2 regions of the Gordonia westfalica genome follow, and region 2 is predicted to be linked to the other one. Evidence: predicted binding sites of a transcription regulator. Region 2 holds the regulator's gene; the other holds the start of a gene.

Region 1 (15,287 bases), 280 kb from region 2:
GATGGTGTTGCGGAAGTCCACCGTCCGTCCCTGGCCGTCGGTGAGTCGACCTTCGTCGAGCACCTGCAGCAGCACGTCGAACACGTCCGGATGGGCCTTCTCGATCTCGTCGAACAGGACCACCGTGTACGGCCGACGCCGCACCGCCTCGGTCAGCTGACCACCGGCCTCATACCCGACGTAACCGGGTGGAGCACCGACGAGCCTTGCGACGCTGTGCTTCTCGCCGTACTCGCTCATGTCGATGCGGACCATCGCCCGCTCGTCGTCGAACAAGAACTCGGCGAGCGCCTTGGCCAGCTCGGTCTTGCCGACGCCGGTCGGGCCGAGGAACATGAACGAACCCAGTGGCCGGTTCGGGTCGGCGACGCCGGCCCGGGCACGACGCACCGCGTCGGAGACGGCCTCGACGGCAGCCTTCTGTCCGATGACTCGCTTGCCCAGTTCGTCCTCCATGCGCAGCAGCTTGGCGGTCTCACCTTCGAGCATGCGTCCGGCCGGGATTCCGGTCCACGACGACACGACCTGTGCCACGTCGTCGGGTCCGACCTCCTCCTGGAGCATCACGTCCTGCCCGGGATCGGTACCGGTCTTCTCCAGCGCGGCCTCGAGTTCCTTCTCCAGTCCGGGGATTCGGCCGTACCGCAGCTCGGCTGCGCGTCCGAGGTCACCGTCGCGCTCGGCGCGTTCGGCTTCTCCACGGAGACGATCCAGCTCTTCCTTGAGGTCGCGTACCGCGTCGATCGCGGTCTTCTCCGACTGCCACCGTGCGGACAGCTCGTTGAGCTTCTCCTTCTGGTCGGCCAGTTCGGCGCGCAACTTCTCGAGCCGTTCCTTCGACGCCGCGTCCGTTTCCTTCTGCAGCGCAACCTCTTCGACCTCGAGCCGGCGGACGATGCGCTCGACCTCGTCGATCTCGACGGGGCGCGAGTCGATCTCCATCCGCAGCCGCGACGCCGCCTCGTCGACGAGGTCGATGGCCTTGTCGGGGAGGAAGCGCGAGGTGATGTAGCGGTCGGAAAGAGTTGCGGCAGCGACCAATGCGGAGTCGGTGATGCGCACACCGTGGTGCACCTCGTACCGGTCCTTCAGGCCGCGCAGGATGCCGATGGCATCCTCGACCGACGGTTCGCCGACGTACACCTGCTGGAATCGACGCTCGAGCGCGGCGTCCTTCTCGATGTACTTACGGTATTCCTCGAGGGTCGTGGCACCGACCAGCCGCAGCTCACCACGAGCGAGCATCGGCTTGATCATGTTGCCGGCGTCCATCGCGGAATCGCCTGTGGCACCGGCTCCGACGATGGTGTGCAGCTCATCGATGAAGGTGATGATCTGGCCGTCGGAGTTCTTGATCTCGTCGAGCACGGCCTTCAGCCGCTCCTCGAACTCGCCGCGATACTTCGCGCCGGCGACCATCGAACCCATGTCGAGGGAGATGACAGTCTTGTTCCGCAGCGACTCGGGCACGTCACCGGCGACGACACGCTGGGCGAGGCCCTCGACGATCGCGGTCTTGCCGACGCCGGGCTCACCGATGAGGACCGGGTTGTTCTTGGTCCGTCGGCTGAGCACCTGCACGACGCGCCGGATCTCGGTGTCGCGACCGATGACCGGGTCGAGCTTGCCCTCACGGGCGGCTGCCGTCAGGTCGGTCGAGTACTTCTCGAGCGCCTGGTAGGTCGACTCCGGGTCCTCGCTCGTGACGCGTCGGCTCCCGCGGACTGCGACGAACGCATCCCGCAGTTCCTGGGGGGTTGCTCCGGCGTTGTGCAGCAACTTGGCGACATCGGAGTCACCGGTCGCCAGACCGACGACGATGTGCTCGGTCGAGACGTACTCGTCGCCGAGTTCACCGGCCAGCTGCTGAGCCGCGCTGACCGCCGCGATCGATTCGCGGGAGAGTTGTGGGGTGGCACTGGCCTGCGCAACCGTCGGCATGCGGTCGACCAACATCTGGGCCTGCGCACGAACATTCGACGGGTCCACGCCCACTGCCTTGAGCAGCGGAGACGCGATGCCGTCGGACTGATCGAGCAGTGCCACCAGGATGTGGGCGGGCCGCACGTCGGGGTTGCCAGCACTGGCCGCCGCCTGCACAGCAGCGCTCAATGCCTGCTGTGTCTTCGTGGTGGGGGTGAAGCTGTCCACTCGCGTGCACCTTTCTCTTTAGTCCAACAGGCTCAAGTATGAGCCATACGCAGGATGCAACGCCAACAAAGTTGAGTCCATTCCGCTCATGCCTACCAATCTTGTGATGTGTGTCACTCTATCCAAGATGCCGCGCTCGCCCGAAGTCTGGACTGCAGACCACAAATCCTGGATTCCTGGACTGGAACGCCGCACCAGCCACAAATCCTGGACTCGCAGTGATCCAGACCATAGGCTCGTCAGCCGCCCAATGACTAAGACGACTGCAGCCAGCAGACCTGCCACGACGCGAGTGGAGTGGACCGCTTCGGTTCGTAGATCGAGTAGCGGCCGCGGAACGAACACTCCGGGGGCCGTCGACCGCGATAGGCTCCGCCCATGTCGATCACTGGCGACGGCTTCGAACTCACTCATGTATCGGTACGCGCAAAAGCACCGTTGGACGAGATGGTGCATTTCGAACTGAACGAGCAGTTGTCCGTCCTTTATGGCCTCAACGGCGCGGGCAAGACGCGACTGCTTCACTGCATCGCCGATGCACTGTCCGGCCGACTATCCAGTGGCGTGCGCGCCGACCTCCACTTCTGGGTCGACGTGTCAAGCAATCCCAGCAGTGGGTTCACCAAGAAGCTATCCGAACAGCTGTCTCGGGCAACACGAGAGCTGCGTGGACAGATGTACACGTCTAGCAGGTTTGACGAATACGAGATTCTTTACGAGGAGTCACGCGCACCTGACCACGACTGGACGATTTTACAGAAGCTCGACGCGCTGATCGAGCTACATTCAGTCGAGCGCGGCCTGCCAAGTAGCGACCGACTGGCCCTACAGCACATCGCCGAGAACGGCCGCTTCACGCTTCAATCGCGCGAGGACGGCCGACGCGTACTCTGGCTCGCGGGTCATCCGTTCGAGAACGCTCATCTCAGAAGATCCCTCGAGGATTCCTGTATCAAACTGAGCCAGTTCATTGAAGATATTCACAACCACGAGGATGAACCGCGATTCTTGTCCGATGCCCTCGTGGAAGATGTCAACGTTTTTGAATACTACATGGCACCTTCTTATCGATATTCGAGCGGGAATAGCGAATCACTCCACCGAGGATCACCTTCCGCATTTCCAGTAGTACGCTTGGGTTCTTCGTGTACAATATCTCCGGTATCGATAATCGATGGACTTTCTGACGAGTTCGATGCTGACTCGTTGACTCTGAAGTCAATTGTAGGTCAACCGCAACGCGGCACTGAGAAATCTCGCCCCACCGCCTATGCTGCGACCAAGGATGGCGGTTTCGCGGTTGCACCAAAACTGGCCGAGGGTATCGCCGCAATAGAACACAAGTGCAACAGTTACCTCAGTGAGGTTCTGATCAATCCGCCCGTATTGCGATTCAACGTACCAAACCCCGATCAGCTACTATTGGGCAGCCAGCCCCATTGGGAATTTTCAATAGGAACCTCAGATTCTAATTGGGCTGGAATCTGCGAGCTATCAAGCGCACAATTGCGATGGACCAACCTTGCGATCGCCCTCGCCCTCGCCGAGCGTGAGACGCGCCCCACCTTATTCTTGTGCGACGAACCCGAACGCGGATTGCACCGGCTGGCAGAGCAGCGGGTGGCCGATGGTCTGACAAATCTCATCGACCGCGCACAGATCAGCATAATTGCTGCGACACATTCTCCGCTCGTAATTGGCAGCCCTGGAGCACAACGGATTCTCACCTATCGCAATGCCGCTGGCGCTACGGCCCTCCGTCCTTGGCGTTTGGCAATCAGCGATTCGATAGAGGCAGAAGTTGCAGGAATCGACCTCGGATTGGCCATGGGTGATCTTCTTCAGCTCATGAATGTTGCCGTGGTGGTTGAGGGCCTACATGATCAGTACGTTCTGGAGAACCTGCTCCGCACCCAGCTGGTTGAAGCCTCGGCAGGTATCTACGCGATGCGTGGTGCTGCGCGCGCCAAGTCCTTGGCCGAAGCACGGTTCATGTTTCAGGCCACGAACGGGTCAATCTTGGTAGTCCTCGACGGATTGACGAATCGCATCCTTCAGCCAGTGTGGGAAGATATCAAAGCGACCTATAAATCGGGAGACAACACGGCAACACTGGCGTCGGTCGGTCAGCTTGCAGCGCTTCGTGTCGACGAAGCGGACATGCTCGCTGAGCTGGCGAAATCTGCAGTGGAATCGAAAACGCTCGACCGCATCGAGGTTTACGGGCTTGGAAAGCCCGACATTATCTGCTATCTCCCAGCGTCAGGGATTCTGACTCAACACGATGTTTCGTGGGACGCTATCCAAAAGCAATGGGAGGCAAACGCGGGCGGCAAGCCTCCTCGAAACATCAAGAAATTCCTCAATTCCGAACACCTACTGCCTCAAGGCGGTGCACTTCTCAACGAGCGAGTGCGTGAGACTGCAGTCGATGCGGCCAAGACTGGATCACCGATCCATCCGGATCTCATAGCGCTAGGTGAGCATATCAGTTCGCTCGCGCGACGTTCCGCTGCCAGACAGCAATAGGAGTGGATCTGAGCTATTGTTTCGATCAGGACAGTCCGCCCAATCGGTTAATCTACCTCGTCCGGCAGTTCCTCGATCTCGGCGATCTCGAACTGCGTCGAGTCTTCCTCAGCGCCGTGGCCCACATCTCGCGGCACCGCCTTGCCCATCGCATCCTCCACCAGGTCGCACAATCGTCGCCGACGCTCGACGAAGTAGGAATCGAAGTCGTCGGCGCGCAGAGACGAGGCTGGAACCAGGTGGGCTTCGACCAGACCGTCGAGCCTCACTGGCGTGTCCCCCGTGAACCGGTCCGGTCTGTTTTAGAGTCCTGATTGCCCTGTTGAGGGCAGAGAAGGGACGATGAGGATCATGGCAGGACGCAAGCGCCACTCGGCAGAGGACATTGTGCGCAAGTTGCGCCGGGCTGACGAGTTGGCGGCGCAGGGCAAGACCGGCGAGGAGATCGCCGCCGACCTCGAGGTGTCGGCAGCGACGTTGTACAACTGGCGCCGCCAGTACGGCGGCATGGACGGTGACGCGGCCAAGGAGCTCAAGGAGCTGCGTGAGCAGAACGGCCGGCTCAAGCGGCTGCTCGCCGATGCCGAGTTGGAGAAGGACGCGCTACGGGAGATCGCCAAGGGAAAATTCTGAGCCCAACCGCCAAACGCGCCGCCATCGACATGCTCAAAGACGTGATGAACATGTCAGAACGCAAGGCGTGCAAGGTTGTTGGGCTTGCTCGTTCAGCGTATCGTCAACTGCCGCAAGCGCACACCCCGGCTGACCCGGATGCTGGCCTGCGCCAGCAGCTACGAACCTACGCCCGTCAGAACCCACGCCACGGGTTCCGTCGGGCGTGGGCCTGGCTACGTTTCGACGAAGGCGACACCGTGAACAAGAAGAAGGTCCACCGGCTGTGGAAGGAAGAAGGATTGCAGGTGCGCCGGGCGCCGCGGCGTAAACGGGCCGGCCAGTCGTCGGTGCCGATTGTCACCGCGGACGCACCGAAAGTGGTGTGGGCATTGGACTTTCAGTTCGACTCCACTGTCGACGGACACAAGATCAAGATCGCGTCCATGGTCGATGAACACACCCGGATGTCGCTGCTCAACATTGTGGATCGCTCGATCGCCGCCGACCGGTTGATCGAGGAGTTGAAGAAGACCTTCGCGATCTGGGGTGGCCCACCGAAGGTGCTGCGCATGGACAACGGCCCTGAGTTCATCTCTGAGGCCCTCCAGACGTTCTGTGCAGGGTCGGTGGGGATCTCCTACATTCCGCCTGGCACGCCGTGGAACAACGGGTTCATCGAGTCGTTCAACAACCGGTTGCGCGACGAGTGTTTGAACCGCAACTGCTGGCCCACCCTGTTGGAGGCCCGCGTGGTCATCGAAGACTTCAAAGACGACCACAACCACCGACACCGCCACTCAGCGCTGGGCTACAAGACCCCGGCCGAGTACGCTGCCCGATGCACCCACCAGCACCACCCCGTGGGCTGCGAGATCGACTGACCGACCGCAAGAAAGAACTGGCTCTAGGACCGACTGGACCGGTTATCGGGGACCTGCCATCACGTCGTCGATCTGCGCCTTCTTCTCGATCTGCGCGAGATACACCGAGGGCGCGCTGCCGCCGATAGTGCGATTGGTGACTGCAGAGATCGCGGTTTTGTTCACGATGCTCTCGCGACGTTCATCATCGATCTTGTGACTTTCACACCACTTCTTCGGGAAGATGTGGTGGATGTCAACGGCGAGGCTGACGTACTGAACCTTGTCGAGCGCCTTGTCTTCCATCCAGTCGCGGGCCTCGTTGCCGAGCAGCAGAGCGTAGATCCCTTTGTACGCAGCGGCATTTCGCGTCCGCAGCGAATGGAGTCGGGATTCCACAAACGTTGCGTCGTTGACGGTGTTGGGGGTTGCGGCACCGGCATGGCCACGGGCCCATTCCGGCACCTGCTCGAGATCACGCACGAACCGCGTTTCGATTGCGCCACCGTACAACTCACCGAGAATCCCACACCAGAACCAACGGACCAACTTCTCGCGGGGACCGAGAAGGTCGGCGTCGTGGCCCATCGCCACTCGAATGGCAGCGAGCGGAACCAATTGCTTGGGATAGGGCAGGAACTTGGTGTCGAAGACGTGACGGTCGGCCAAGAAGTCCGACGCCCAGATGAACGCTTCGCGAAGCGGCCCAACCCATTCCAGATAGTCGTCGAGCGTGAGCTTCAGGACGTCTTCACGCTTCGCGGACACGGCGGGAGGCCTCGGGCCAATATAGGCGAGATTACGTTTGCGGGTGGTGAGTAGCGTGACGGCCTGCAGGAAGTCTGTGTTCTCCAAGCCAGCGAGCACGGGATACGCGACGAACTTCGCCTGCGTTTCCTTCCAGTCGTCGTTGAGGCGAAAATCTGTGCCATGCGATTCGTAGTAGTCGGGGTCGCCGGCGAAGGTTGCGGTCAACAGTTCGAACACATTGAGTGGGAGCCCACCGACGTTGACCTTCTCGAATACCGTCGCCACTGCACCTTTGCTGGTGTCCTTGTCGAGCTCGATTGCCGGGATATTGTAGGTGCCAGTCGGTTTGATGACATCGTTGTTGAATTCTTTAGCGAGGTCGCGGTCCTCAAGATCAAACAGCCAAGACATGGCGTCGCCGAAGATCAGGTTCACCGGAAACAGACCCACGGCCCGCTGCTTTTCAGGTGTAGAAACGTCGCGGACAACGTTTTTGCCAAAGTTGATGCGTTCGATTCCGTCACCAGGCAGGGACAGAACTGCTTCGTCGATGCGGTCCTCACCCTGAACAGCGAGGTGCATGTCGATGAAGTAGCGGCGATCCATGCGTTTGCCGCGGCTGTCCATGGTGTGTACAACGCCATCGGCGGTCAATGCTTGGGTCAGGGACGTCAACCGCTGCTGCCCGTCCAACAACAGCGACTCTGCGTGTGTTCCGGTGGGTACGTTGGTGCCTTCAATCGGGCGAGGCTTGAAGCGAATTTGATCGTTGCCCGTGTTGAGAAGCATCACCACACCCAGCGGGTGACCACGAAGGACGGTCACGAGCAGTTGCCGAATTCGTTCGTCCTCCCACTTATACCCGCGTTGGAAATCGGGCAGCTGAATCTTCCCCAGCTCCGCCCACTTCAGATACTCGCTGAGCTCGTACAGCGGCGTCTGAAACCCCATCAGGAACTCCTTCTCGTTGACGTCGGACGTTGTTGTGCCGAACTCACGGTCCGTGCTCCACTCGCAACCGACGGTAGATCGCCGGGACCAGCTCCGATACCAGCTTGTCTCGGATCACAGCGTTGTTGAGTATCTGCCCGGAGAGATCCGAGTGCGCATCCATCGCCTCAATCACGGCACCGTTGAACTCGATATCGATGTCCGGGCTGGCCTCGAACTGCGCTTGAGAATTGTTGCGAGCCTGAGTCTTCAGATTCTCGCTCTCTTCCAACTTGTCCCGCAGGTGGGTGACAACACTGCGAACGTCAGCGTCGGAGTGAACACCCTCGAACAGGTCATTAATCGTGGCAATCACGTCGTCGAGCTCAACCATTTCCGGATCGCGTACGGAGCCACTTCCTCCACCTTCACCGGCCGGCGGCAGCTGCGCACCACCTTCGAGCGTGCCGCTAGTTGTTGACTGCTTGTTCTGGCGAAGGTAGTCGAAATCGACTGCCGACAGGTCGATCGCGTGCTGCACGTTCTCGCGCCGGATCACCGGCGCGAGGTAACGCAGGTAGATCGACAGCTTCTCCAGGTCGACATCCTGGTAGTCGAACAGTTGGGAGAGGAAGTCGTACTGGCGGATGAACGTCCCGACGTCCTTGCGGAACATGTCCAGTTCATCGAGCGCAGCCGTGTCGCCAGCGGTCGTTGCGTCTCGTTCACGATCTCGGAATCGGTGCTGCGCGGGCGTGACCCACTTGGTCAGGGCGTTGTTGCCCTTGTTCGCGACAAAGTCAGCGGCAAGGCTGTTGACCTCGCTCCACTGATAGATATCGGCGGCGTCGAGTTTGGCCATGGTGGCGTGCACGATGTTGAGGTCGGTGACATCCGACAGCGTCGTCGCCTCGTAGTACGGCTCGAATGCGTCGACGACGTCCTCGGCGGCATTCGCGAAGTCGATGACAAAGGTCTGATCTTTGCCGGGCGCGGTACGGTTCAGCCGCGACAGCGTTTGTACCGCCTGGACCCCGGAGAGCCGCTTGTCGACGTACATCGCTACTAGCAGTGGCTGATCGAAACCGGTCTGGAACTTGTTGGCCACCAACATGACCTGATATTCGTCAGTCGCGAAAGCGACTCGCAGGTCGCGTCCCTTCAGCCCCGGGTTCATGCTGGTTTCGGTGACCTTGTCCAGGCCGTTGTCGTCATCGGTGATGTCACCGGAGAATGCCACCAACGCCGCCACATCGGTGTATCCCTGGTCGGCAACATAGGCGTCGAAGGCCAACTTGTAGCGCACCGCCGCCATGCGTGAGCTCGTCACCACCATCGCCTTGGCCTTGCCATTGAGGCGCCAGGCAACATTGGAGCGGAAGTGCTCGACGATGATCTGCACCTTCTGCGCGATGTTCGTCGGATGCAGCCGCACCCAATTCATCACTGACTTGATGGCTTCCCGCTTGTCCACCAGGTGCGAATCCGCGCCCGGGTCGGCGTCGACGACGACGGTCCCGCCGGCATCGGTGTCCTCGGTGGAGTAACTGTGCCCGTTGTGCGACAACCGGAACGCCGTCTTGTACGGGGTGTAGTTGCGCAGCACATCCAGGATGAAGCCCTCTTCAATGGCCTGCTGCATCGAGTACAAGTGAAACGGCTCCGGCGGAACATCCTCGGCCGGTCGCCGCCCGAACAGTTCCAGCGTCTTGGCCTTCGGCGTGGCCGTGAACGCGAAGAACGAGATATTCGACGCCGCCGCACGCGCAGTCATCTCCGCAGCCAGCACATCTTCAGCGTCGACGCTGCCACCGTCTTCGACGTCCTGAAACTCGGTCGCAGTCAGCACCTTCTTCAACTGCTTCGACGCATCACCGGCCTGTGAGGAGTGCGCCTCATCGGCGATCACCGCAAACGAACGCCCCTCCAACCCTTTGCCGGTCCGAATGATGTCGAGTGCGTACGGGAAGGTCTGGATGGTGACGATGATGATCTTCGTCCCCGACTCCAACGCCTGTGCAAGCTTGCCCGACTTCGAGCCACTCAACGCATCGATGTGCGCCACCATCCCCGGGGTGTCATCGATCTGCCGGATCGCTTCCTGCAACTGGGAATCAAGCACCGTCCGATCGGTGATCACCAGCACCGCATCGAACACCGGCTTGTTCGCATCGTTGTGCAGCACCGACAACCGATGTGTCAACCACGAGATCGAGTTCGTCTTCCCCGACCCCGCGGAATGTTGAATCAGATACTTGTTGCCCGGCCCCTCCTCCTTGGCGGCCGCGATCAGCTTGGTGACCGCATCCCACTGGTGGAAGCGAGGAAACAGCATCGTCTCCTTACGACGCTTCCGATTGGTCGCCGGGTCGACCTTCTCCTCAATGTGCAGATGCATGAACCGGCCCAGGATGTCGAGCCAGGTGTCCCGATCCCAGATCTGCTCCCACAAGTACGACGACGGAGACCCATCCGGGTTGAGGGGGTTACCGGCATTCCCGTCATCGCCGCGATTGAACGGCAGGAAGAACGTCTCGTCACCGGCCAACTTCGTGGTCATCTGCACCTCACTGTTGGACACCGCGAAATGCACCACCGCCCGCCGCCCGAACTCCAGCAGCGGCTCCCCCTTCGGCAGCCGATCCTTCTTGAACTGCCGCACCGCATCGGTGATGTTCTGCGTGAAGTCGGTCTTCAACTCGACAGTCGCAACCGGAATCCCGTTCACGAACAACACCAGATCAATCGCATTGGCGTTGCGCGACGAGTAGTGCACCTGCCGCATCACCCGAAGCCGCACCGCGTCATAGCGTTTCGCGGTCGTCTCATTCAGGGTCGTATTCGGCTTGAACTGACACATCAGGAATTTGGCGTTGAGATCCTTGAACCCACTGCGCAACACGTTCAATGTGCCGCCACCGGCCTTCAGATCCGCATCAAGTCGTTTGGCCAGGGTAGCCAGCACCTTGGATTCGGCCTCCGAGCGTTCCTTGCCCGTCAGTTCCGGCTTGACCCGCTTCGCCAACTCCTCGGGCTGGGTATCGGCCAGCCACGCGAACACATCCTCGGGGAACAACGCCAATGCTTTGTCGTAGCCAGCATCGTTCGGCGAGTACAGCCAACCGTGATCCGCGAGGTACTCGCAGATCTCTGTTTCCAGGATTACCTCGTGATGCTGCGGCATGTCAAACCATCTCTCGCACATCGATCTTGCCGGTCACCGCATCGGTGATCAGCGCAGACCGGTACTCGCGGAGTGTGGCGATGCTCTCCGTACTCTTGTTCACCAAATTGATGATGACACCGACCCTTGCCCGTACTGCATTCACGATCGAACGCTGCTCCACCAAGTCTGGAACCGCGAGGGCAAGTTCGCGATAGTCCGCCATCGACACGTTCTGCATACTCGAGCTCGTTCCAACAATTCCACTCTGTATCTGAGATCGATACCCCGGCGTGAGAGTCCAGAGGTGAACGAACTCAGCCGCAGCCCCTCGCAGATCGAACTGCCAGATCTTGTCTGACAAGTACAGATTTTCGGGTGCATAGTCCACATAGGCCGCAGATCCCACGAACCGCGGTGAATTTGCACGATTCACCAGAAGAGTTCCTGCACGGACGGGGCAGGATAACCTCTGAACGTCTTCGCCCACAACCGTCTTGCTGGCAGTTGGGACAAAGCTCCCGGTCGACACAGCGCTCGTCTTCAGGACGCCGAGTTCATCTGCGGCCGGAGATGTGTCTGCTCCATTCACGCTGGTGCCGCTCTCAACAGAGTCAATCAAGTACTTCATCTTCGTCTCGGTCCATGTCCGCGGCCGCCTGCCGACCCAAGCACTTTCCGCTGGGACCGTTTGCTCCGAATCAAGGCCCCGTGTCACCGCGTGGGTGATGGTGGCGATGCGGTCTTCCTGCAGGGTCGCGATCAACTGCTCCTGCTTGGCGATCAACGCATCGATCTTCGCCGTCTCGCGGTCAAGGAAGTCAGCAATCCGTACCTGTTCGGATTCCTGCGGACGCGGAAGCATCACGGCGTTGAGGTCGCCCTGCGACATGCTGGGCAACGCGGTGTTCGTAGAGAGCATCCCGAAAGGGATTGTAGTGCAGACATAGTAGAGGAATCGCGGATCGACGCCGACCGCTGGCTGCGCACAGAACATCGTATCGACGGTCCAGTATTCTCCGTCAACCAAGAGTGGCTTGTCGATTGTTCCTTTGCGACCCAGGAGCACAGAAGGACCCTCGTACAGATAGCGCGACGCCCTGCTAAATATCCCGCCCGAACCGTAGACCGGGTACTCACCTTCTGGATCTTCAACTTCCTTGTAATCCGCGCCGTTCCTAATCCGCGCGAGTCGGCGAAGCTGCGTTGTTGGGTGGGCGCTCATGCGCCAACCTCCTTCAACATCTCCTGGATCTCCCCGACGAGTTGGCGTAGGTCTTTCTGGATTTCTTCAAGGGGTCGGGGTGGGACGTAGCGGTAGAAGTGGCGGGTGAAGGGGATCTCGTAGCCAACTTTGGTCTTGTCGTGGTCGATCCAGGCGTCGGGGACGTGTGGCAGGACTTCGCGTTCAAAATAGTCGTTGACGTCCTCAGAGAGTGGGACGTTCTCGGTGTCGCGGAGGGAGGGGTCGGGTTCGGGGTTACCGTGGCGGTCGGTGATGACGTCGGCGGCGTCGGAGTGTTCGCCGATCGTCAACCAGATCGCCTTGAGAACTGGTGCGCCGGGCTTGACGAAGCCGTTGTCGCGCAGCGCTTCTTTTAGTTCGCTGGTGAAGGCGTCACGGTTGGCCCATTCCCACTCCGACAGATAGACGAGGGCTTTTCGGATCGCTTCCTGGCCGTCGGTGCCGAGTTTCGTGATCGCTTTGACCGCGAGGACTGCGTCGATCTTCGCGTCATCGATGCGGAAGGCGAGCTGCAACGGTCGTTCGACGGTGATGGTGCGGTAGCCGAAGTCGTCGTTGGCGAAGATCTTCGACAGTGACGCAGCGTCGTCGGAACCCTGGTCGTCGACATGATCGGAGTAGAGCTGGACGATCCGTGCGATGTCGTTGTCGTGCAGGAACTTGCGTTTGGAACCCAGCGATTTCCGCATCTTGCCGAACATGTCGACGGCGTTGATGAGTTGGACAGTTCCTCGACGTTCGGCGGGTTTGTTGTTGTCGAGGATCCAGATATACGTGGAGATGCCGGTGTTGTAGAACATGTCGGTCGGCAGGGCGATGATCGTGTCGAGGATGTCGTTCTCGATGATCCATTGCCGAATGTTCGACTCACCTGATCCGGCGCCGCCGGTGAACAGGGGTGAACCGTTGAGGACGATCGCCAGGCGTGATCCGCCGTCTCCGTTCTGTTTGACCGGTTCCATCTTGGAGATCAGATGCAGCAGGAACAGCAGTGATCCGTCGGAGACGCGCGGAAGGCCCGGTCCGAAGCGGCCGGCGAAGCCGCGGACGCGGTACTCCTCGTCAACGGCGCGCTGCTGGGTTTTCCAGTCGACGCCGAAGGGCGGGTTGGAGAGAAGGTAGTCGAAGTGCCGGCCGCGGAAGTTGTCGTCGGTGAGGGTATCGCCGAGGTAGATGTTGCCGACATCCTGACCCTTGATGATCATGTCGGACTTGCACATTGAGTACGAGCGTGGGTTGATCTCCTGCCCATACAGCACCGGCCGCGCCTTATGGTTCATCTCCAACAGGTGGTCGAACGCCGTTGAGAGCATGCCGCCGGTGCCCGCGGCGGGGTCGTAGATGGTGCGCACCGTGCCCGGTTTGGTGAGGGCGTCGTCGGCGGTTGCGAACAGTAGGTCGACCATGAGGGCGATGACTTCGCGTGGGGTGAAGTGGTCACCGGCGGCGGCGTTGTTGGATTCGGCGAACTTGCGGATGAGCTCTTCGAAGATCAAGCCCATCTCGTAACCGTTGACCGCCTTGGGGTGCAGATCGACGGCCGCAAACTCTTTGACGATCAGGTACAGGCGATCGGACTTGCTGAGGCGTTCGATGAGGTCTTCCATGCCGAAGCCGTCGAACACGTCGCGGATGTTCGGGGAGAAGTGATTGATGTAGTCGGCCAGGTTGTCGGCGATACCTTCGGCGTCGGAGGTCAGCGCTCGGAAGTCCCAGCGGGAGGTGTTGTAGAACGGGACCTTGAACTTGGATTTTAGGACGATATCGGGGTCAACCTTCGACTTCGACAGCTTCTTGTACTCAACCAGGACGTCATCCTTGGTCGGCTCCAGGATGCAGTCCAACCTGCGGAGGATGGTGAACGGCAGGATCACGTCCCCGTACTGGTTCGGCTGGAACGGGCCTCGCAACAGTTCAGCGATCTTCCAGATCAGGTTGGCGTTGGTCGTACTCATACGTATGCGGCTCTCCCTTGACTAGGCTGCCTCAAAATCTAGTGGGTCAGGACCGTCGCTAGTAGCGGACTTCCGGGTGAATCAACAAGCTGCACTCCGTACCCTTCTTGGGCGTCGGGACCCGGCACCAGTGCGGGGCGGGATGTCGTCCGTGGTGAGATCGGATAACCGCCTGCTGCTGATCAAAGAAGGGTGCCGAGGAGTTTCGTTGCGTTCGAAGAGCCCCGGGGAGCGTTTCGCCGACCTGGCGAGCGCCCCGTTGTGTGGAGAATCTTCCACACATTTCCACACGTAATCCCGCGGTCGGGTGTGTTGCGGTGTCGCACAGCACCGGAACCCGGACACGCCGCTACGATCAACCGGATGCGCGGCCACGCGGCCGCACCCGGGCCGCCTCGGTCCCAGGACTCGAGGAGCGAGCGCCCGTGGAACCGACCACCCCCGCCGAACGCCTGCTGCTCGCCGCCGCCCAAGCCGGCAAGCGGTGCGATCTGAGAAGCCCTGAAGAACGGGCCGACGCGCATTGGGCGCCGTCGGCCGACGTGGCCGCTGGCTGGACCGACGACCGCGTCGTGCGCGCCGTTTACCTCCGCCACCTTCTACTCGATCAGCAACGCCCTGTTCACCTGGTCGGAACCCGCATCGACGGCGGACTCGACCTCCGCGGCGCCACCATCAACCTCAGCCTTCCCAACTGTGTCCTCACCGGGAACGCCCTGTTCGTCAGGGCGACGTTCACCGGGACCGCCGAGTTCGCCGGGGCGACCTTCACTGGGGCCGCCCGCTACGGCGAGGCGACGTTCACCGAGGCCGCCCGCTTCGGCGGGGCGACGTTCACCGGAGCCGCCTCGTTCGGCGGGGCGACCTTCACCGGGATCACCCGCTTCGACAAGGCGACGTTCACCGAGACCGCCGAGTTCCCCTGGGCGACCTTCACCGGGACCACCTGGTTCGCCGAGGCAACGTTCCCCGAGGCCGCCCGATTCGACAAGGCGACGTTCACCGGGGCCGCCCGATTCGACAAGGCGACGTTCACCGGGGCCGCCTGGTTCGGCCGGGCGGCCTTCACCGGGGACGCCCGGTTCGAC
Region 2 (15,287 bases):
CGTGAGCCTTGCCCCGCCGTCACCGGCAGTTTATTGTTTGTCGTACAAACACTGTCGATTGACAAGGACGCCGTTGCCCACGACCGGACGTGCCACGCGGGAGGCCGGTAAGGCCACGCGCAAGTCCTTGCTGCGCGCGGCCGCCGAAGTGTTCGCGGAGAACGGCGAGTCCGCATCCGTGGCGCAGATCTGTCAACGCGCCGACGCCTACCCCAATCAGGTCACCTACTACTTCGGTTCGAAGGAACAACTCTTCGTCGAGGTCGCCTGTGCCGGCGTGCTGCGCGCCGGCCGCCGAGCCGAGGAAGCCGCCGCCGAGACCACGACCGTCCGCGACTACACGAACACCCTCGTCGGGACCCTGCTCGGCCCCTGCGCACGGGACATCGAACTGTTCACCACAGCCATGCTGCTGACGTCGCGCCGCTCCGATCTCCGCGAACACATCACCGACACCCTGCGCACACTGCACGAACGCGGCGAGCAGGCGCTGATGTCGACGCTCGTGCGGACCGGCTGGACGCTCCGCGCGAGGATCGACGTCGAGGCCAAGGCATTCTGGTCGGCGATCTTCGGCCTCGCGGTCCAGAAGGCCGCCACCGGAGCCGATTTCGGCTACCGGCTCGAGGACGCGGTCGCGGTGATCTTCACGAATCTGCAGATCCCGGACCGGGTTCTGGACCGGCCACTCGTACCCACGTCCCAGGAGGCATGATGACCCAGTCCGCGACGCACATCCATCCGCAGCCGCATCTCACCCACGAGGTGTTCAACCAGTCGGCACCGCGGGTGGACGTCAACGAGTACGAACTCGACACCGTCCTCACCGAAGCGGTCGCCCGGCACGACGGCACCTGGGGCGACGCCGAGCTCCGCGAGATCGGGGCACTCGTCGGCAGCGAATCCTTCAAGCACGACGCCCATCTCGCCAACACCGTCACGCCGGTGCTGCGAACGTTCGACCGCTGGGGTCACCGCATCGACGAGGTCGAGTACCACCCCGCTTATCACCGGATCATCTCCGAATCCATCGCCCACGGCGCCCACACACGCTGCTGGGCCGACCCGCAGCCGGGATCACATGTGGTCCGGGCCGCGGCCTTCATGCTGTTCGGGCAGATCGAACCGGGCCACGCCTGTCCGGTGTCGATGACGCACGCGGTCATCCCCTCGCTCGAACTGCAACCCGACGTCGCCGCGAACTGGGTTCCGAAGGCGTTGTCCCGCAGCTACTCCCCGGAGCTGAGCGCCACCAAGGAGTCGGCGATCTTCGGAATGTCGATGACCGAGAAGCAGGGCGGCTCCGACGTGCGCGCCAACACCACGGTTGCGGTTCCCGCCGGGACCGGCGGGCCGGGCGCCGAGTACCTCCTAACCGGGCACAAGTGGTTCTGCTCCGCGCCAATGTCCGATGCGTTCCTGGTCCTCGCCCAGGCACAAGGCGCAGGCGGCGAAGGACTTTCGTGCTTCCTGCTCCCGCGTATCCTCCCCGACGGCACCCGCAACGTCTTCCGCATCCAGCGTCTCAAGGACAAGCTCGGCAACAAGTCCAACGCGTCGAGCGAGATCGAACTCGACGGCACCGTCGCCGTCATGGTCGGCGAACCGGGACGCGGCGTGCGCACGATCATCGAGATGGTCGCGCAGACCCGGCTCGACTGCGTCCTGGGTTCGGCTGCCGGCATGCGGCAGGCCGTCGCCGAGGCCACCTGGCACGCCCGGCACCGCGCCGCCTTCGGTGCGACGCTGGCCGACCAGCCGGCCATGACCGCCGTATTGGCCGACCTCGCACTGGAATCCGAGGCCGCGACCACCACCGCCATCCGGCTCGCGCGCGCCCACGACGAAGATGCCGGACCCCAGGAACGAGCCTTCCGCCGGCTCGCCACCGCGGTTGCCAAGTACTGGATCTGCAAGCGCGGACCCCACCACGCCTACGAGGCGCTGGAATGCCTGGGCGGCAACGGATACACCGAGGACTTCCCACTCGCCATGCGCTACCGCGAACAGCCGGTGATGGCCGTGTGGGAGGGCTCCGGCAACGTCATCGCCCTCGACGTCCTGCGCGCGATGACCCGCGAGCCCGAATCGGTGGCCGCATTCGATGCCGAGGTCTCGCTCGCTCGCGGCGCCGACCGCACCCTCGACGAGCACCTGGACCGTCTTCGCGACCAGCTCGGTGAACTGTCTCGGCTCGGCCCGGCCGACGCCCAGCGTCGTGCACGGTCGACCGTCGAGGCGATGGCCCTGGCGCTCGAGGCGTCTCTGCTGGTGCGCCACAGTCCATCCGCCGTCGCAGACGCGTTCATCGCGAGCCGACTGGGCCCCGACCGTAGCTTCGAGTACGGCGCGCTCCCGGACGGCGCCGACCTCGCCGCGATCGTCGAGCGGCACTGACGCGCAGCGCTCGCCGGCTCACACAACACCTTCCGCGGCCGCCAGGATCTGCCGGCGCAGCGTCGACGCCGTGTTGGGCAGCCACATGGCCCGGACGGGAGCGAACGGCGGGTCGGTGAACTCGACGATGCGGATGGAGTTCGCATAGATCCAGCCGGGTTCGTTGGTGACGAAGGCACAGGCCTTCGGATGGGCGATGACCGCCGTGTGCGGTGGCGTGCCCAGGAGGGTCGACAGGATGATCCGGGGCTCGAATCCCGCACGCCTGCAAAGCCCTACGAGGATGTCGGTGTACTCGTAATCGTGCTCGGGTCCCCACACGACGATCTCGTAGTCGGCGAGGGCGGCCATGTCGACGCGCGCGTGCGCCGCGAGCGGGTGGTCACTGCGCACCGCCAACCGGAGTTCGTGCTCGGTCGCGATCGTCGTCGCCATGTCCGGGGGAGCCGCCACACCGCGACCCAACGCCAGATCGATCGCCCCCGTCAGCAGTTCGTCGCGCATGAAATCGGCGAACACCGGGCGCACCGTGATCGGAACCGAGGGGTCGGCGAGCACCACGGGTTCGATGATGCGGAAGACCTCCGACGACGCGAGGTCGGGCGCGTGGCCGATGACGAACGGGGCCGGCGATCCGGCATTGACACGTCTGACCTGTGTGGCGAGCTGTTCTCCGCCGGCCAGGAGCGGCACCGCGCCACGGTAGAGTGCCTCACCGGCAGCAGTCGGCGTCAGGCTGCGGCGCGACCGGGAGAACAACTCGACCCCCAGTTGCCGCTCGAGTTCCCGGATCGCCGACGACAGCGCCTGCTGGCTGATGAACAGGTTGTCGGCCGCGACGCGGAGGCTCGGAGCCTCTATGACGACGACAAACATCCGGAGTCGGCGCAGGTCGATATCGCGGAGTCCGGTGTCACCAGAACCATTCATCAACCATCTCCTGTCAGTTATCCCGATTGATGTGATTGTAGGTTGACCTTCGACCCAATATGCTCATTTCTGCATGGCGTCGTATTCAGATGCCAATCGCGTTTTGGGCCACTGCTGGGGTCCCCCGCGGAGGGGACGGGAGGACCCCGGCAGGAGCTTCTTTCTCATTTTTCCCTGTTTCACTCTCGCGACCGGGACTCGTCGCGCATTCCCTGCTCCGATGAAGCATCCTTAATGCTCGTCTAAACTTCGCAGTATCAGTCACACCCCCATTCCGGAGCTCGATCAGGTGGAAGAAGCGGTCGGCCGTTCGCCGAGATCTACGCTGTTCAGCGGGCTCGGTGATGACCCGATCACCGCGGAGATCGCGCGTCACGGCCGGCTCTACGACGAGACGCATCACGTCCTCCGGCAACTGCGGGTGCGGGAACGTCACATCCGATACACCATCGCCGGCCTTGTTCTCATCTTCGGAATCGTGGGAACACTCGCGCTCTTCACCCCCGGCGGCGCGCAGGGGTCGATGTGGCGGTCCCTGGTCCTCGCCATTGCTGCCGCGACCACCATTCCCACCGCGATTGCCGTGAGCCGAGTGCCTCTGGGGGTGATGTGGTGGACCAAGAAGTCACATGTCCGAGGATTCAACAACGTATTCGTCGCCTACGCGGACGTCGGTCTGGCGGTATGTCTCTTCGCCACCGCCGACCCACGCCTCGCGCTGTATTTCTCGGCGTTGTTCGCCGTGGTGGGCTCGTACAGCGCGCATTTCGTGCGGGCCCGCGTGGTGTATCTCCACATGGCGTTTTCGAGTGCGGTGATCTGCGCCCTCGGTGTTCTAGCCTGGATGGACGGCGTTCCGCCCGTGACCGCGTTCTCCGCCACGCTCGCGCTGCTCGTGGCCGTGAACGGGACCGTCACCCTGCATCAGGGTTACACCTCAGATCTCCAGCGCACCCTGAAACACCAACTGCGGATGGCCAACACCGATCCGCCGACGTCGACCGCTTCAAACGGATCAACGACGACCACGGGCATGCCGTGGGCGACCTGGTGCTGCAGCAGGTCGCCGAGATCCTCGAGGACGCGGTGGATGAGCCGGCGGTCGTCGCCCGGCTCGGAGGGGACGAGTTCGCGATCGCGATGCCGCTCGACGAAGCGGCGGCGCGTGCCGTCGCCGACGACATCGGGGCGCAACCGGTCGACACCGGTGACGGCGAGTGGGCGACCGTCAGCCTCGGTATCGCGGTGGGGCCGTTCCACGGCGGGCACATGTCCGACCGAGATGCGACCGAACGGATTCGACGCGACTTCGCCCTCGCCGACGACGCGCTGTTCGAGGCAAAGGGGAGCCGGCGCGGCACCTATGCCGTCGTACGCACCGACGCCGGGGCTCGCACCGGCGGCTGACCAGACGATCTACAGGATCACCCCGGGGTTGAGGAGCCCCTCCGGGTCGAGGGCGTTCTTGATGAGCGCGGTCAGCTCCATCACGTCCGGCCCCACCTGGTCGGGCAGCCAGCCCTTCTTGAGTCGACCCACGCCGTGCTCACCGGTGATGGTGCCGCCGAGTTCGATGGCGAGGTCCATGATCTGGCCGAACGCGGTCTGCGCGCGGGCGGCCTCGGCGGCGTCGTTCGGATCGAAGACGATCAGCGGGTGCGTGTTGCCGTCACCGGCGTGCGCGATCACCGAGATCATCACCTGGTTGTCCGCGGCGATCTTGGCGACGCCGTCGATGAGATCCGGCAGCGCGGGCAATGGCACCCCGACGTCCTCGAGGAGCAACGATCCCAGCTTCTCCACCGCGGGGATGGCCGCGCGCCGGGCGGCGGTGAACGCCTCCCCCTCGGCGGGATCGTCGGTGGTGAAGACCTCGCCCGCACCGCACGTCTCGAAGGCCTTGCGGATGAGCTCGACCTCCTGGGCGCCGGCCGCCCCGGGTGCGTCCGACTGCGCGACGAGCAGTGCCCCCGCATCACGGTCGAGCCCCATACGCAGCATGTCCTCGACCGCGTTGATCGCCACCGAGTCCATGAATTCGAGCATCGCCGGCCGGATCTCGCCGGTGACGCCGAGAACGGCGCGGCTCGCGTCATGCACCGAGTCGAAGATCCCGACGACCGTGCTCGCCGGCCCCTGGGACGGCAGCAGCCGCAGCGTCACCTCGGTGATGATGCCGAGGAGCCCCTCACTGCCGACGAAGAGCTTGGTCAGCGGAAGGCCGGCCGAGTCCTTGAGTTGCCTGCCACCCACCCGGACCGCACGTCCGTCGGCCAGCACCACCTGCAGGCCGAGGACGTAGTCGGTGGTGACCCCGTACTTCACGCAGCACAACCCGCCGGCGTTCGTGGCGACGTTGCCGCCGATCGAGCAGATCTCGAACGACGACGGGTCCGGCGGATACCAGAGTCCCTCCGCCGCCGCAGCAGCCTTGACCTCGGAATTGAACAGCCCGGGCTGTACGACGGCGGTCCGCGTCGCGGGGTCCACGGCGATCTCACGCATCTTCTCGGTGGAGAGCATGATGGCGCCGTCCACCGCCGTCGAGCCACCAGACAGGCTGGTGCCGGCACCCCTGGTGATGATCGGCACCCGGTTCTCGGCACACCAGCGGACCGTCGCCTGGACTTCGTCGGTCGAGGTAGGGCGGACGAGCGCGAGCGGGGTGCCGGCCGCGGGGTCGAAAGCCCGGTCCTGGCGATAGCCGGCGAGGATGTCGGGATCGGTGATCACCATTCCGTCGGGAAGGGCGGCGGCCAGCGAACTCGTGTCGGCACTCATGCGTTCAGCGTATTCTTCGCCGCGCCGGCCGCGGTTTCACTTTGACACACCTGCCGGTCAGAGCGCCGGAGGCGTATCAATGATGTCGTGAGCGACTTCAACACGACCATCATCAATGAGTTCCGCACCAACAACGGACATGTCGACACCGCGGGGTTCGGGAAGAACCTCGTCCTGCTGCACACGCTCGGCGCCAAATCCGGGGAGCCACGGATACACCCGCTGTTCGGCCTTGCCGACGACGGCTCCTGGCTCGTCGTCGGGTCCTTCGCCGGTTCCCCGACGACACCGGCATGGGTACACAACCTTCGCGCCCACCCCGATTCGGTCGCGGTCGAGGCCCCCGCCGCCGACGGCATCGAGCGGTACGACACGCAGGTCACCGAGTTCACCGACGACGAATGGGACGCCGCCTGGGCGAAGTTCACGGCTTTCACCGACCAGTTCGTGAAGTACACCGAGACCGCGCAGGGCCGGAAGTTCCCGATCTTCCGCCTGACCCCCAGAGCCTGACCGCGCGAGCCTGATCGGCGACACCCGGATCGCGGCACCGCACCGCCCGGTCGTCGTCGCTCTACTCTGGGCAGGGTGTTCGAGGTTGGCGAATGCGCGGCCGGCTTCACCATCGACGAGTTCCTCGGCGGGGGTGCGAGCGCGGACGTCTTCCGTGCCCATCGCGACGACGGCAACGGGCCGATCGCGCTCAAAGTGCTGCACCCGAACGCCGCCGACCACGCCCGGGTCCGGGAACGGTTCGAGCGGGAGTTCGGGATCGCCTCGCTCCTCGACCACCCGCACATCGTCCGGATGCGCGCGCACGGCGAGATCGCCTTGGCGCCCGGTTCTCTCGGCCCCGGCACCTGCCGTCGATGTGGTTGGCCATGCAGTACGCCCCCGGTCCGGCGGCCACCGCATTGGTCCCCGGTGACGCCGACGAACCCGACGTGGAGACGATCCTGCGGGTGGCCGGGCAGATCGCCGGCGCTCTCGACTACGCCCACGGCCGGGAAATCCTCCACCGCGACGTCAAACCCGCGAACATCCTGCTCTCCCGGCCCCTCGACGCCGACGACGACACACCCGTCGACGCGTACCTCTCGGACTTCGGGATCGCCCAATTCCTCGACGACACAAGACCACTCGCACGCAACGGTCGAGTGCAGGGTTCCATCGGCTACGCCTCGCCCGAATTACTTCAGGCACAGCGACTCTCGCCGGCCAGCGACAACTACTCCTTCGCGTGCAGCCTCGTCGAACTGTTCACCGGCACACCTCCGTACCCGCGCCACACGTCGTTCGCGATCACCTACGCACACATCAACGACGAGCCGCCGCGCCTCACCCGGCGTCGGCCGTGGCTTCCGTCGGCCATGGATTCCATCTTCGCCAAGGCACTCGCCAAGTCGCCGCAGGACCGTTATCCGACGTGCACGGATCTCGTCGACATCCTCGCCCGGCTCATGCGCGACGTACCCGTTCCCGAGCCGACTCGTTCGCGATGGTGGGGACGCCCGCATCGTCCGTGACGGCCGACCGGCGGATCAGGTCTCGTCGAGTCCGTAGACGCGGACCGCGGTGTCGCGGAAGATGCGTCGTAACGACTCGTCGCCCCACTGGGACACGCAGTCGACCAGCGCGCCGACGAGAACGTCGATCGCGGCGTTCGGACGGTCGATCGGATAGTTGGACCCGAACATGATGCGATCGGACCCGAAGTGGGTGACGACGTGTTCGACGAACGGACCGATCATCTCGCGCAGGGTCGCCTGTCCCCCGATGTTGCCCCACCGGTCGTGGCCGTAGCCCAGGATCGGCATGGCCAGGCCGGAAAGCTTCACCACCACATTGCGATACGACGCCAGCGTGGTCATTCGTTCCCGCCACAGTCGCCAGATGTCCGCACGCGCCGCGGCCGTCGCGCCGGTACGCGTCCCGATCGGGCCGAACACCCCCGCCGGCATCCCGAAGTGATCGAGCACGATCGTCGTGTCCGGATACTCGCGCGCCAGGTCGATCACGTCGTAGAGCTGATGGGAGTAGACCGCCGCCTCGAAGACGAGTTTGCGTGCGGCCAACTCGGCGAAGCCCTCGAGGAAGGAGGCCGACGACAGGATGTTGTCGGCGTCGCCGCCGGCGCGGACACGCGGGTCGGGGTGTCGCGTCGCCACCAGCCGGACGCCACGGACCCGAGAGGAGACCGAGAACTGCTGGTCGAGCGTCTCCGCGAAGTCGTGGTCCCGAGGATCACCGTGCGCGACGATCGCCCCAGACGCGGAGCACCGGCCCGACCGAACGGGAGATGCTCCAGGTAGCGCGTCTCCTCCACGGCGGTGCTGTGGGCCGAGGCCTGCTCCCCGGCCGGCAACGCTTTGCGCCAGTGCGACTCGACGTGGACGACGGTGTCGATGGGCACGCCCACGACCGTCGACACGAGTGCCGCGTCGGTGGCGTACTGCCGCGGTTCGTAGGGTCGCGCGACCGTTCGCGGGGTCAGCACGAACTCACGGTCGGCGCGCGAGGCGATGAGCGGGAACGCACGGTCCCCCAATCGGGGGACGAACCCGTAGAGGCGCGACGAACGGGTTGCCGCCCAGGGGGTGTGCCGCGGATTCCAGTGCTGCACATGCGCGTCGACGATGGCCGGGAGGACACCGTCGAGGGACGTCATCCTCGTACCTTGCCACACCCGATCACCCATCCGACATACGATGACGGATCCTGAATTCCGGGGCGAAGAACGGCTAGTGTGGGTCTCTTGGAACAGGCGGGGGACGAACGCTGACGGAGGTTGTCCAGACAGCATGGCGAGCCACTCACGCCACACGTTGCATCAGCTGCGAACAGCGGTGAACCGGCAGCCCGACCGGTTCGTGACCAACGTCTACACCCGGATGTTCGCGATCGATCCCGACCTCCGGGACCTGTTCGGCGTCTCGATGGCCGCACAGCAGATCGCCTTCCATCGCGTGATCGACCATGTACTCGAAGCCATCCCCGCGGAGTCCGGCCACGCCGACCTCGTCGAGTTCCTCGCCCAGCTGGGTCGCGACCATCGCAAGTTCGGCGTCGAACCCGAGCACTACCACGTCATGTACTCGGCCCTCATGGGCGAGTTCGCCAGCCTGATGGAGGGCTACTGGGACCCCGAGGCCCAACAAACGGTCTCGCAGGCGATGATGCTCGTCACCGGCGTGATGCGTGGGGCCGCCGAGACGGCCACCCATCCCGCCCGGTGGACCGCCGAGGTCGTCGAGAAGTACCGCATCAGCCGCGACCTCGCCGTCGTGCGACTCATCGCGCATGCACCGCTGACGTTCAACGCCGGCCAGTACCTCGAGGTCCACACGCCGCAGTGGCCCAAGCAGTGGCGCAACTTCTCGCCGTCGATCCCCCCGAACCCGGCCGGTGAACTGGAGTTCCACGTACGGGCGATCAAGGGTGGGACGGTCAGTTCGGCCATCGTCAGCGAGACCAGCGTCGGAGACGTCTGGACGCTGTCCCAGAGTCACGGCACACTGCACGTCGACCGGGACCGGCCCGTGCTGATGGTCGCCGGCGGTACCGGGCTCGCGCCGCTGCGTGCGCTGCTCATCGAGATGTCCAAGCGCGCGGACTCGCCGCCGACGCACATCTTCTACGGCATGCGGTATCCCGGCGAGCTCTACGACCTGAGTGTGCTCCGGCGTATCGCGTCGACCAATCCGTGGTTGCAGGTCACCGCGGTGTCGGAGGAGGAGCAGGATCCGTGGTGGATCACCGCGGTGGCGGCGCCTGCCGAACTCGGGATCGACCACCGGATCGGCACCCTCGCCGACGTCGTCGTCGACGCCGGGAACTGGGAGAACCATCAGGTACTGATCGCGGGGTCGTCGCAGATGATCGAGGCGACCCGGCGCAAGCTGATCATCGCCGGGGTCCGGGCGAGCCGTATCCAGCACGATCCGGTCTAGTCGGTCCGGTTCCCCGGCTCACCTCGTCAGGGCGCCGACTGTCCCGGTTCTCCCGGAGCGGGCACCTCGATGGTGGTGGTCTCCGTCTCGGTCACCGTGAAGGGGCCGGGTATCTCTTCGGTCACCGTGGTCGTCCGGGTGACCGGACGCGGCGCGGTGGTGACCGTCGTCGTGCGGGCCTGCGTCTCGGTTTCGGTCCGGGTGACCGTCGTCGCGTCGGCGGTGACGGTCACGGCCGCGGGTGTCTCGGTGAGGGTGACCGACACGGGTTCGGGGGTCTCGCCCTCACCGGCCAGGAGCAGGGCCAGTCCGACGGCACCGAGGAACACCGCGGCTCCGATCGCGGCACCGACGAACCACCAGCGTCGTCCGGTCGACACCCGCGGGGCCGCCGCGGGCGCAGACAGCGCCACCAGGGCGGCGTCGGCCGCGCCGATCGCCGAGGCCAGCGACGGGTTGCCGGCAACCGTCACAGGCCGCTGCGCGGCGTACTCGACGGCCGGGGCGATACCCGGCAGCTCCGCCCCCGGCCCGACGACGATGATCGAGGTGATGTCGCGACCGCGCGGCAGCTTGGTGACGGCCGTCGAGAGCTCGGACGCCCCGTCCGGATCGGTGACCGGCGCGAGCCGGTTGGTGGTGAAGTCGGCCGTCCCGAGGACCGCGCCCGACGTCGTGTCGATCGTGGCCAGTGCCGTACCGGCCGCCGGAGCGGCATCGCGGTCGAGGTCGACGACGGCGACGACGCCGCCGCGGGTCGCGTGAGTGCACGCGATCTCGGCGAGCGCCGAGGCATATCCGGTGACGACGACGCGGTCGTACCAGGACTCGGCCGCGGTCTCCGAGGCGAAGACCTGGGCCAGATGCTTGCGGACGTCCTCGCGGGAGACGGAGACACCGATCTGATCGACGACGACCGGGACCGACTCGACGAGTTCGACGATCGCGGTCTCGACCGCGGGGGCAGAGGGGTCCGGCAGGTCGACGAGATTGCTGGCCAGGATGTGGCCGTCGGCGTCACGGACGACGGATGCGATCTGGTCGTCCACGACAGATATCCCGAGAACCACGGATCCGGGCAGTCCCCCGCCCGCCGGTTCCTGGGTCATCGTCACCTCCACATCGACGTTTGCCCATGAAGCCTAGCGGCTGGCGTCGAATCCGTGGCAGCGGGATCGTCGGGGTGGCCCGTCAGACCGACTCGGCCGGATGCTGCGTGTACGCGGCGTCGCGCACCGCCTCGTCGGTCTCCAGTCCCGCACCGAGCGCTCCACCGACCGTGGCGAGCGAACACGTCAGCCACGCCACCTCCAGATAGTCGGTGATCCCGGGATCGTGACCGAGTGCGTCGCCGAAGACCTGCGGGACCACCAGACACAGGGCGCCGACGGTCGCGAGGACGAAGAGCGCCGCGTAGAACGCCGCGACCCCCAGCACGACGGTGATGACGGTGACGGTGTTGAACAGGACGATCTGCTGGCGCGACTGCCGCGACGTTCCCCGCTCCCACAGGTTCGCGCCGATGATCAGCGTGGCGGTGATGGCGATGATCGAGCCGATGGCCACTCCGGTCAGCCGAATCCACCCGAAGGTGTCCGCGAGCAGCCAGATGTCGGCGGTCACCAGCGCAAAGACCCCGGCCGCGATCGCACCGGTGAGCGCGCGGGACAGTCCCAGCGCCAGGCTCCAGGGCCGGTTGGCACGCACCATTCCGGAGAGGAGCCGGAGATTGCCCGTCAGCACCCGGGCGGTGAACGCGGTGCCCTCGTCGTCGACGTCGGTGCCGAGCTGGCGGACACGGTGCTGCAACGGCGACTTCGACGGTGACTTCCGGTGCTCCCTGAGATACTCGGCGTCGGCACCGAGAAGTTGTCCGACGAGCCCGGTGACGGTGTTTCGCGCCCGCTGGCGCAGACCGGTCGGGCCGAGGGCCGGTACCGAGAGGACCGCAACACCGTGCACCGCGTTCGCGTGTGCGACAACCGGGCGTTTCCCCACATGCAGGGGCAGGTCGGTCAGGCAGACCACCAGGTCCCATTCATGTTCGAGGAGAACGTCTCTCGCGGCGTCGACGATCTGCGCGTCGGTTGCCGGTGGCTGCACGATGGACGCCTCCACGACCTCGATCTGCCATCGGGCACCGGGGTAGGTCGTGTGCACGTGTTCGACCAGATCCTCGTCGACGATTTTGCGTGCGAGCCCGATCGGTTGCCCGGGGGCGGCCAGGATTCCGAGAACGACGACGGCTTCCTCGTCGGGTGGGGACGCCTCGTCCTCGAACTCCATGGGGTGAGCTTCCTTTCGCGACCGCCCGGGGACGGCCTGATCAGGTGGTGACGGTCTCGATCGGGGTGTGCCGTTCGACGGTCGACCGGGTCGGCATACCCGGCGAGGTTCAGCCGAATCGATTCGCGAGCGCCCGCAACGTGCCCTCGATACCCTGACCGTTCTTCTTGTCGTAGCCGATCAGTTCCATGATCTTCGGAAACTTGAGCGTCGAGTAGTCGAAGGTCTCGGTGACCTGAGTGGTCGTCGGTGAGGTGGCCTCCAGCTCCCAACGCCAGCGATGGCCCATGGGGTGCTTCCACTCGACGACCCGGTCGGTGTCGACGTCGGTCGCGGTGGAAGTGATGGTGTACGGCACGCCGAACTGCTTCATCCCGACGCTGAATCGCGCGCCGGGGGTGAGCTTTTCCGGACCCTTGACCGGCGTGTCCCGCACCGTCCCCGAACCGTCCAGTTCGGGATGACGATGCGGATTGGCGATGAGGGCGAAGACCTCGGCGGCCGGTGCGTCGACGACGATGCGCCGAGAAACGCGGTGCGGGCCCGTGTCAACGGTGGTGACGGTGTCGGAAGCCATACCTCCAAGGTACGCGGGACCTACCGGTCGCCCTGACGGAACGAACCGGACCGTTCAGTCGCCGGAGCGCTTCCGCCGCGGCTGCCACACGACGAGGGCGTTGGTCCGGGGCACCGGGACGAGCTCGCCGCCGCGGCGGTTCCGCGACGCGGCGACCTCGTCGGTGAGCTCACGGACGCGCTGCTGCAGCGCCTCGACCTGATTGCTCAGATCGATGATCCGTTTGATACCTGCGAGGTTGACACCCTCCTCCTGCGAGAGACGCTGGATCTCACGCAGGAGGTCGACATCGCGGGAGGAGTAGCGGCGACCGCCGCCACTCGTCCGCTGCGGGGTGACCAGACCGAGGCGGTCATAGGTCCGCAGGGTCTGAGCATGCATGCCGGCGAGCTCGGCGGCCACCGAGATCATGAAGGTCGCGCCGTCGGCGTCGAAGTTCTTCTGACCGGCCATCACTCATCGCCCCCAGTTCGCCCGTGGATCGAAACCGCTTGCCCTTTCGGCCTGGTCGTAGGCGCGCATCGCCTCGATGGCAGCGTCGTCGAGCTTGTCCGGCACCGCTACCTTGACGGTGACGAGCAGATCGCCCGCGCCGCCGGACCGTTTGGGGACGCCGCGGCCGCGCACGCGGAGCGTCCGGCCGTCGGTGGTGTTCGGCGGGATCTTGACCCCGACCGAACCCTCGAGCGTCGGTACCGAGACCGTCGCGCCGAGAACGAGTTCGGAGATCCGCACCGGCAACTGCACGCGAAGGTCGTTGCCGCTGCGCGTGAACTGCTTGTGCGGGGTGACATGTACGACGACGTACAGGTCGCCCGACGGCGCGCCGCGGCGCCCGGCCTCGCCCTGTCCGGCGAGCCGAATGCGTTGGCCGTCTTCGACTCCGGCAGGGATACGCACGTTGATGGTGCGGGTCCGGTTCTTCACGCCGCTGCCGGAGCAGTCGGCGCACGGGTCGTCGATCCGCGAACCGGTGCCCTGGCAGTCCTGGCAGGGTTCGCTGAACCCGAAGGCGCCCTGGTTGCGGCTGACGAAGCCGGAGCCGTTGCAGTTGGGGCACACTCGCGGGCTGGTGCCCGGCTTGGCACCCGAGCCGTGACAGGTCGTACACGGGGACGGGCTGGTCACGCGCAGCGGGACCGTCGTGCCGAGGGCCGCGTCCTTGAAGGACAGCGTGGTCTCGGTCTCGAGGTCCTTGCCGCGGCGCGGACGGCTGGCCGTCGACGTGCGTTGTGTTCCTCCGCCGCGGTTGAAGAGGCCGTCGAAGATGTCGCCGAATCCGCCGCCACCGCCGCCGGTCTGAGCCCCGCCGAACAGGTCGCCCAGATCGAAGTCGTTGCCACCGGTCGTGTACGTCGTACCGCCGCCGGGGAATCCGCCCGGGAATCCGTTGCCGCCGCCGCGGAATCGTCCGCCGGCGAACATGGCACGGGTCTCGTCGTACTCTTTGCGCTTCTCGGGATCGCTCAGCACACTGTGGGCTTCGGACACCCGCTTGAAGCGCTCTTCGGCCGCGGAATCGCCGGGATTGGCGTCCGGGTGCAGCTCGCGGGCGAGCTTGCGATAGGCCTTCTTGATCTCTTCAGCCGAAGCGTCAGAAGCAACGCCCAGGTCCTTGTAGAAGTCGTGTTCCAACCACTCACGTTGTGGAGCCACCAGACGTCACCTCCTTCAGGTCTTCTGTTGTCTGGATTGGTGTTTCAGTTGCCACCCGCTCCCTGAGGTGCGAGCGGAGCGAGCCACGAAGGGTTCTTCGCCCTTCGTGGCTCGTCGCTTGCGCTCCTCGCACCTCAGGGATCGGTGGTCGGATCGCCGCTCATGCACGGGCGACGGTTGCCTTATTGTGCACCGCCCTGGTCACCGGCGGGCTGCGGATCGGTGACCGTGACCATGGCGGTACGGATCACCTTCTCGCCCAGGCGGTAACCACAGCGGTACACCGCGCCGATGACCGGGTGGTCGCCGGTGCCGTCGTGCTGGACCGCTTCGTGGAGTTCGGGGTTGAACTCGTCACCCGCGGCACCGAAGGCCTCGAGACCCTCGGCGTTCAGCGCACCGGTCAGCTTGTCGGCGACGGCCCGCAGCGGGCCGCTCTCGAGATCGCCGTGCTCACGGGCACGGTCGAGGTCGTCGAGAACCGGGAGGAGCTTGTCGATCAGGATCTGCTTGCCGTAGGCAACCGATCCCTGCTTCTCCTCGGCCGCACGCCGCCGGAAGTTGGCGAACTGCGCGCGTTCGCGCTGCAGATCCGCCGTCAGCTCGGCGACCCGGGCATCCGCCGACGTCTCGTCGGCGGGCTGCCCGTTCTCGGACTCGTTCACGGCGGGTTCGGCGGCGGCCGGGCCGGGACCGGCGGCCGGCTCGTC

The links. The regulator HspR, encoded in region 2, represses chaperone genes until heat shock. The targets are predictions, from matches to a motif close to ANNTGAGTNNNNNNNACTCANNT.
Region 1: the regulator HspR is predicted to act here: its motif matches at 2,221-2,243, upstream of clpB (ATP-dependent chaperone ClpB).

The regions. Positions count from the first base shown of each region.
Region 1 covers NZ_FNLM01000036.1:426,033-441,319, reverse strand. The annotation lists gene clpB (ATP-dependent chaperone ClpB) at 1-2,151, opposite strand, end outside; gene BLU62_RS32625 (ATP-binding protein) at 2,530-4,680, shown strand; gene BLU62_RS28345 (hypothetical protein) at 4,728-4,949, opposite strand; one part of gene BLU62_RS28335 (IS3 family transposase) at 5,032-5,299, shown strand; one part of gene BLU62_RS28335 (IS3 family transposase) at 5,299-6,176, shown strand; gene BLU62_RS28330 (GmrSD restriction endonuclease domain-containing protein) at 6,219-7,856, opposite strand; gene BLU62_RS28325 (type I restriction endonuclease subunit R) at 7,900-11,019, opposite strand; gene BLU62_RS28320 (restriction endonuclease subunit S) at 11,021-12,223, opposite strand; gene BLU62_RS28315 (type I restriction-modification system subunit M) at 12,220-14,199, opposite strand; gene BLU62_RS28310 (pentapeptide repeat-containing protein) at 14,625-15,287, shown strand, end outside.
Region 2 covers NZ_FNLM01000036.1:146,535-161,821, reverse strand. The annotation lists gene BLU62_RS27075 (TetR/AcrR family transcriptional regulator C-terminal domain-containing protein) at 74-715, shown strand; gene BLU62_RS27070 (acyl-CoA dehydrogenase family protein) at 715-2,397, shown strand; gene BLU62_RS27065 (LysR family transcriptional regulator) at 2,416-3,327, opposite strand; gene BLU62_RS34105 (GGDEF domain-containing protein) at 4,366-4,734, shown strand; gene BLU62_RS27055 (FAD-binding oxidoreductase) at 4,744-6,108, opposite strand; gene BLU62_RS27050 (nitroreductase/quinone reductase family protein) at 6,196-6,621, shown strand; partial or broken gene BLU62_RS27045 (serine/threonine-protein kinase) at 6,697-7,634, shown strand; partial or broken gene BLU62_RS27040 (amidohydrolase family protein) at 7,650-8,776, opposite strand; gene BLU62_RS27035 (FAD-binding oxidoreductase) at 8,910-10,058, shown strand; gene BLU62_RS27030 (hypothetical protein) at 10,085-11,167, opposite strand; gene BLU62_RS27025 (hypothetical protein) at 11,250-12,344, opposite strand; gene BLU62_RS27020 (SRPBCC family protein) at 12,454-12,921, opposite strand; gene BLU62_RS27015 (heat shock protein transcriptional repressor HspR) at 12,976-13,374, opposite strand; gene dnaJ (molecular chaperone DnaJ) at 13,378-14,577, opposite strand; gene grpE (nucleotide exchange factor GrpE) at 14,760-15,287, opposite strand, start outside.